3 regions of the Pseudorhizobium sp. NPDC055634 genome follow, and region 2 is predicted to be linked to each of the others. Evidence: predicted binding sites of a transcription regulator. Region 2 holds the regulator's gene; each other region holds the start of a gene.
The links. Region 2 encodes LexA, which represses DNA repair genes until DNA is damaged. Its sites were predicted from a motif close to TGTTCNNNNTGTGTTCNG; they were not measured.

Region 1: the regulator LexA is predicted to act here: its motif matches at 1,302-1,319, upstream of ACWGPT_RS19735 (putative DNA modification/repair radical SAM protein).
Region 3: the regulator LexA is predicted to act here: its motif matches at 1,009-1,026, upstream of recA (recombinase RecA).

What each region holds. Positions count from the first base shown of each region.
Region 1 is NZ_JBSHHW010000015.1:24,892-27,158, forward strand. It holds gene ACWGPT_RS19730 (UdgX family uracil-DNA binding protein) at 1-64, opposite strand, end outside; gene ACWGPT_RS19735 (putative DNA modification/repair radical SAM protein) at 64-1,296, opposite strand; gene greA (transcription elongation factor GreA) at 1,528-2,004, shown strand; gene ACWGPT_RS19745 (glycosyltransferase family 4 protein) at 2,012-2,267, shown strand, end outside.
Region 2 is NZ_JBSHHW010000004.1:379,826-382,092, reverse strand. It holds gene kdsA (3-deoxy-8-phosphooctulonate synthase) at 1-645, opposite strand, end outside; gene lexA (transcriptional repressor LexA) at 850-1,566, shown strand; gene ACWGPT_RS09260 (ComEC/Rec2 family competence protein) at 1,547-2,267, opposite strand, start outside.
Region 3 is NZ_JBSHHW010000003.1:176,516-178,782, reverse strand. It holds gene ACWGPT_RS06025 (carbohydrate kinase family protein) at 1-916, opposite strand, end outside; gene recA (recombinase RecA) at 1,153-2,238, shown strand.

The DNA.
Region 1 (2,267 bases), on a different contig from region 2:
GGGCGCGGGCGGCATCGCGCCATTCGCCGAGATCCCCCTTGCCCTCCAGCGTGATCGTGTGCATCAGAGGAGCGACAACTGTTCCGGTTTCGGTGCAAACATCGCCCGCAGGTCCGGCCGGTCGACCAGCCTGCGCGGGGACCAGCCTTCGGTGCTGATGAAGGGCTGCACCTTCTTCAGCGAGACGCCGAGCCGCTTCAGGTCGTCAAGCCGCAGGCGGGAAAAGCGGCGTGCCGCGATGATCGCCTTGACCGTCTTCGTCCCGAGACCCGGCACCCGGAGCAGCATTTCCCGATCGGCCCGGTTGATGTCGACCGGGAAGCGCTCCCGATGCCCGAGCGCCCAGGCGAGCTTGGGGTCGAGGTCGAGATCGAGCATGCCGTCGGGGCGCGACGAGATGATTTCGCCGATATCGAAGCCGTAGAAACGGTAGAGCCAGTCCGCCTGGTAGAGCCGGTGCTCGCGCATCAGCGGCGGCTTGATGAGCGGCAGGTTGCTCGAGGCGTCCGGAATGGGGCTGAAGGCGGAGTAGTAGACCCTCTTCAACCCGTAGCTGCCGTAAAGCCGCGCGCTCGTGCCGAGGATGGTCGCGTCGTTCGCACCGTCGGCGCCGACGATCATCTGCGTGCTCTGGCCGGCCGGCGCGAACTTCCGCTTCCGCTTCGTCCTCAGCGTCGGCTCGCTCATTTCCTCGATCTTCAGCCGCAGCTCGCCCATCGACCGGCGGATGCTGTCCGGCCGCTTTTCGGGCGCATAGCGGCTGATCCCGGCATCCGTCGGCAATTCGATGTTGATCGACAGCCGGTCCGCATAAAGCCCCGCTTCCTCGATCAGATGCGGCGAGGCTTCCGGGATCGACTTCAGATGGATGTAGCCGCGGAAATTGTGGACCGTGCGCAGTTCGCGTGCGATTCGCACCATCTCCTCCATCGTGTGGTCGGAGGAGCGGATGATGCCGGACGACAGGAAGAGGCCTTCGATATAGTTGCGGCGGTAGAATTCCAGCGTCAGCCAGATGACTTCTTCGACCGAAAAGCGCGCCCGCTCGACATTGCTGGAGGAGCGGTTGATGCAGTAGGCGCAGTCATAGATGCAGAAATTGGTGAGAAGGATCTTGAGGAGCGAGATGCATCGCCCGTCCGGCGCATAGGCGTGGCAGATCCCCGATCCCTCCGTCGAGCCCAGTCCACCCGTATCGCCCGAATGACGTCGCGTGGTGCCGCTCGACGCACAGGATGCATCGTATTTTGCCGCATCCGAGAGGATGGCCAGACGTTCCTTGAGCGACTTCTTCATTAGCTTGTTCACTATATGTTCTTCAGCCGAAAGTCAAGAACGCCACGTCTGCGGGCGATCTGCCCTTGAAACTTTGTGTCGGGACGCCATTTCGAAACTGCTGGAAATAGCGCGTGCTGATCTGCTATAGTTCCGGAAATTCTGAGATGTGGATGGTTCCGAAGTTTTACTCCGGAACCTGTTTCTTTTTGTGGCCGCGGCGTTCGCGGCCGCTCCGTGAAGGACAAGGAAATGGTCGAAAAGGTACCGATGACGCAGAACGGCTTTAGCCAGTTGCAGGAGGAGCTGCGCTGGCGTCAGCAGGAGGAGCGTCCCCGCATCATCGAGGCGATCGCCGAGGCGCGTGCGCATGGCGACCTTTCCGAAAACGCGGAGTACCATGCCGCCAAGGAAGCGCAGAGCCACAACGAGGGCCGGGTTACCGAGCTCGAGGATCTGATCGCCCGCGCCGAAGTGATCGATCTTTCCAAGATGTCGGGTTCCAAGATCAAGTTCGGCGCCACCGTCAAGCTGGTCGACGAGGACACCGAAGAGGAAAAGACCTACCAGATCGTCGGCGACCAGGAAGCCGATGTGAAGGCGGGCCGCATTTCCGTTTCCTCGCCGATCGCCCGCGCGATGATCGGCAAGGAAGCCGGCGATTCGATCGAGGTCAACGCACCCGGCGGCTCCAAGGGCTACGAGATCCTCTCCGTCAGCTGGGGCTGACGCCCCCTTGCCGTCCCTCAGAGACATCACCGTGATCGCGCCGCACTTCAAGCGGCGCCTGTCGGGCGTGACATCGACCGTGGTCCAGCTCGTGCCCGAACAGGCGCGGCTCGGCCGCGGCATCGTCACGCTCGGTCCCGGCTTGCCCGACAGCCTGCCGAAGATGCGATGGGCGCAGCTGCCCGCGCTCTGGAAGCGTCCGGCCGCAGCGCCCGATCGCGTCTGGCACGCGCGCCGCAACACGGAAATGTTGCCCGGCATCC
Region 2 (2,267 bases):
CTGCCCGCCCGGCTGCTGCACAGAATGGGTGGCATCGAAGACGACCGGCGACCCCATGGCCGCCATGATCGGCAGCGAGCGCATGTCGGAGACGAGCGTGTTGTAGCCGAAGGAAACGCCCCGCTCGCACAGGAGCACGTTCGGATTGCCGCTCGCGGTGAACTTGGCCTGGACGTTCTTCATGTCCCAGGGCGCGAGGAACTGGCCCTTCTTGACGTTGATGACGCGGCCGGTCTTCGCCGCCGCCACGAGGAGATCCGTCTGCCGGCAGAGGAAGGCCGGGATCTGAAGGATATCGACCGTGGGCGCCACGAGGGCACATTGTTCTTCGGTATGAATGTCGGTGAGGACCGGGAAGCCGAATTCCTTCTTCAGGTCAGCTAAGATTTCCATCGCGCTGTCGAGGCCGATCCCGCGCTTGCCCGTCAGCGACGTGCGGTTGGCCTTGTCGAAGGAGGACTTGTAGACGAGGCCGATCCCGAGCTTGGCGCACAATTCCTTCAGCGTTCCGGCGATCATGAAGGCGTGGTCGCGGCTCTCCATCTGGCACGGACCGGCGATCAGCGAAAACCGGCGCGCCTGGGAGAACAGCACGCGGCCTTCTCCTTCACCCACAACGACTTCAAAATTGGGCTTGATGTCCATGGCGGAAACTCCTTCGAGGCAGGCGTCGTCGTCCGTCACGCTGACCCGGCAGCGGCGGACGCGACGTCCTTAACAGCAACGATCGCCGCTGTCACGGCGGGATGGGAGAAGCGGGGTGCCAAACAGCTGGAACTTTTGCCTTGCGGAACGCATCCGGAACATATATCGTCTGTTCTGGCTTTGTTTCACGCTTAGGAAACCCGGATGCTCACGCGCAAACAGCAGGAACTTCTTCTTTTCATTCACGAACGGATGAAGGAGTCGGGGGTTCCGCCGTCGTTCGACGAGATGAAGGACGCACTCGACCTCGCGTCGAAATCCGGCATCCACCGGCTCATCACGGCGCTTGAGGAACGCGGCTTCATCCGCCGCCTGCCCAATCGGGCACGCGCGCTGGAGGTCATCAAGCTGCCGGAAGCCTATAGCAGCAGCCTGCAGCCCCGCCGCGGCTTTTCGCCGAGCGTCATCGAAGGCAGCCTCGGCAAGCAGAAGCCTGCGCCGGCGGCCCAGCCGGTTGCGGCAAGCAATGAGAACACCAGCACGAGCGTGCCCGTCATGGGCCGCATCGCGGCCGGCGTGCCGATCTCGGCGATCCAGAACAACACCCACGACATTGCCGTCCCGGCCGAGATGCTGGGAGCCGGCGAGCATTATGCGCTCGAGGTCAAGGGCGACTCGATGATCGAGGCCGGCATCCTGGATGGCGATACGGTGATCATCCGCAACGGCCAGACAGCAAGCCCGGGCGACATCGTCGTGGCGCTCGTCGACGACGAGGAGGCAACGCTGAAGCGCTTCCGGCGCCGCGGCGCCTCGATCGCGCTGGAAGCGGCAAATCCCGCCTACGAAACCCGCATTCTTCCCGCCGACCGCGTCAAGGTCCAGGGTAAGCTCGTCGGCCTCATCCGGCGCTACCACTGAGAAGCCGCAGGAGGCTGCGGGGAAGCGTTTCGTCGAAACGATCCGTGCGCCAGTCATAAAGTCGATGGCTGGTCCAAGGGCGCCGGGTATCGGCGCTTGCGGCATGCGCGCGCCACATCGACGGATCGGGGCTGCCGTTCATGCGGATTTCCAGGGCGCCTGTCCTTCTGAGGCTCGCGCCGTTCAGCATGAGCGCGCCGGACAGACATTCTGCCAGCCGCGTCCGCGGGGCGACGACCAGAGCGGCGATGTCGCAGGCGCTGCCGGCGAGCCTTGGATCCTCCACCACGGCGACAACCGCACCCTCCCGCGTCACCGCCAGGCACCATGCCTTCTGCCGGCAATGGAACCGTCCCGCATCGGCAGCGGCGGCGGCAAGTGACGCCTTCATCTCCGAGCGCACCCGGGCGCGCTGATCGTCGGTCAACTGGGCTATCCGGGAGGCAGTCCGGGGCGCTGTCTGGGGCGCCGTCGGGAGAGTGCTTGAGCTCGGGTCTGCGCTCGAGGCCGCGGAGGGTTCATCCGTCGCGGCAAGGCCAATGTCACCCGCCGGCGACACGACCGGGGCGACGGGATCGGGAAGCAGAAGTGCGCGTTGCCACTGGTCGAAGATGAAGGCCGGCGGGCGGGCCCGGTTCGTTGCGACGGGGCCCGTCGCCAGCGCGACGAGCGTCCCGTCTTCGGAGACCAGGAGGTCCGGC
Region 3 (2,267 bases), on a different contig from region 2:
ATGCTGCCCGGCGCTCCAGGGACGGGCGGTCGAGTTCCGGCGGGGCGGAATAGGGCGATGCCAGTGCAATCTGGGACGCGGCGATCCCGCGGGCAAGTGCTTCGGGAAGGCTGTGCCCCGCAAGGAGCGCGTCGAGCGTACCTGCGGCGAGCGCATCGCCGGCACCGGTGACATCGACGATCTCGGTTGCCGCGGGTGGTTTCGCCACCAAGGACTGCGGGCCATCGAAGGCGGCGATCTCGTCGCCGCCCTTGGTGACCACGCCGCCGGAAAGCCCGAGCGGGCGCAGGAGGTCTGGCCAACGATCTGCGGCGTCGGGTGCCGTACCCGCAAGCGCGGTGGCCTCGGCCCGGTTCATGAAGAGCCATGTGAGGTCGGGCAGCGCATTGCGGAAGCGGACCACCTTGGCCGGCGATATGGAAATGCCGGCGATGGGAATTCCCCGCAGCCGCGCCTTTGCGGCGAGCGCAGCCAGCGTATCGTCCGGCAGGTTGGCGTCGCAGACGATGAGGTCGGCGCGTTCGATCGCCTCGCGAAACGATCTCGCGCACAACCGCCGCTGGGTGAAGAACCGGTAGAGGTCCATGTCGGCCAGCGCGATGACGAGATTGCCGTCCCGCTCCAGGATGGCGGTATAGCTCGGCGTGGCGCGATCGAGGAAGACGACCGGGCGATCCTCGATGCCCGCCGACAGGGCCTCGGCCGCGACCCTGTCGCCTGCGGCATCGCCGCCGCGGGGCGCGACCAGTTCGACGGCGTGCCCGAGCCGCGCCAGGTTGCGCGCGACATTGAAGGCGCCGCCGCCCACATCCTCATGCCATGACCCGGGGTTGCTGGCGCCTGGCGCCGTCTCGCCGGCAATCCGGCCGCGACGATCGAGGTGCGCGCCGCCGACCACGAGGACCCGTTTCGTCATCGGCGCGAACCCCGGATGACGATGCCGCCGATTCGGCTACGGAGGGTTCCGCCGGGGCCTTTCTCGCCGGTGGTGATGACTGGCGGTGTGGGCGGAACAAGAGACGAACAGGTTCCGGAAAGGCCATGCCGGGCGGTCACATGAAGGGGCCTTGCGGGAGTGGAACAAAACGTGTACATGATCGACATCAGTTGCTTCGTTGCCTGCGTGGCGTCAATAACCTAAAGGTGGATCAGATGGCACAAAATTCTTTGCGGCTTGTAGAGGACAAAACAGTGGATAAGAGCAAGGCGCTGGACGCAGCACTGTCGCAGATCGAACGATCCTTCGGCAAGGGATCGATCATGAAGCTTGGCGCGAAGGAGAACGTGGTCGAGACCGAGACGGTTTCCACGGGATCTCTCAGCCTCGACATCGCGCTCGGCATCGGCGGCCTGCCCAAGGGCCGCATCGTGGAAATTTACGGCCCGGAAAGCTCGGGCAAGACGACGCTTGCATTGCAGACGATCGCGGAAGCACAGAAGAAGGGCGGCATCTGCGCCTTCGTGGATGCCGAGCACGCGCTCGATCCCATCTATGCCCGCAAGCTGGGCGTCGACCTGGAGAACCTGCTGATTTCGCAGCCGGACACGGGCGAGCAGGCGCTGGAGATCACCGACACCCTGGTTCGCTCCGGCGCGATCGACGTTCTCGTGGTCGATTCGGTCGCCGCGCTGACGCCGCGCGCCGAAATCGAGGGCGAGATGGGCGACAGCCTGCCCGGCCTGCAGGCGCGGCTGATGAGCCAGGCGCTGCGCAAGCTGACCGCCTCGATCTCGCGTTCCAACTGCATGGTCATCTTCATCAACCAGATCCGCATGAAGATCGGCGTGATGTTCGGCTCGCCGGAGACGACGACCGGCGGCAACGCACTGAAGTTCTATGCGTCCGTGCGCCTCGACATCCGCCGCATCGGCGCCGTCAAGGAACGCGAGGAAGTGGTCGGCAACCAGACCCGCGTCAAGGTCGTCAAGAACAAGATGGCGCCTCCCTTCAAGCAGGTCGAGTTCGACATCATGTACGGCGAGGGCGTGTCGAAGACCGGTGAGCTGGTCGATCTCGGCGTCAAGGCCGGTATCGTCGAGAAGTCCGGCGCCTGGTTCTCCTACAACAGCCAGCGGCTCGGGCAGGGACGCGAGAATGCGAAGACCTTCCTGCGCGACAATCCGGAGCTTGCCCGCGAGATCGAACTCGCCCTGCGCCAGAACGCCGGGCTGATCGCCGATCGGTTCCTGGAGAATGGCGGTCCGGACGCCCAGGAGGGCGGCAGCGAAGACCTGTAGTCCTTCCGCCCGAAGATTTTCCGCACCGG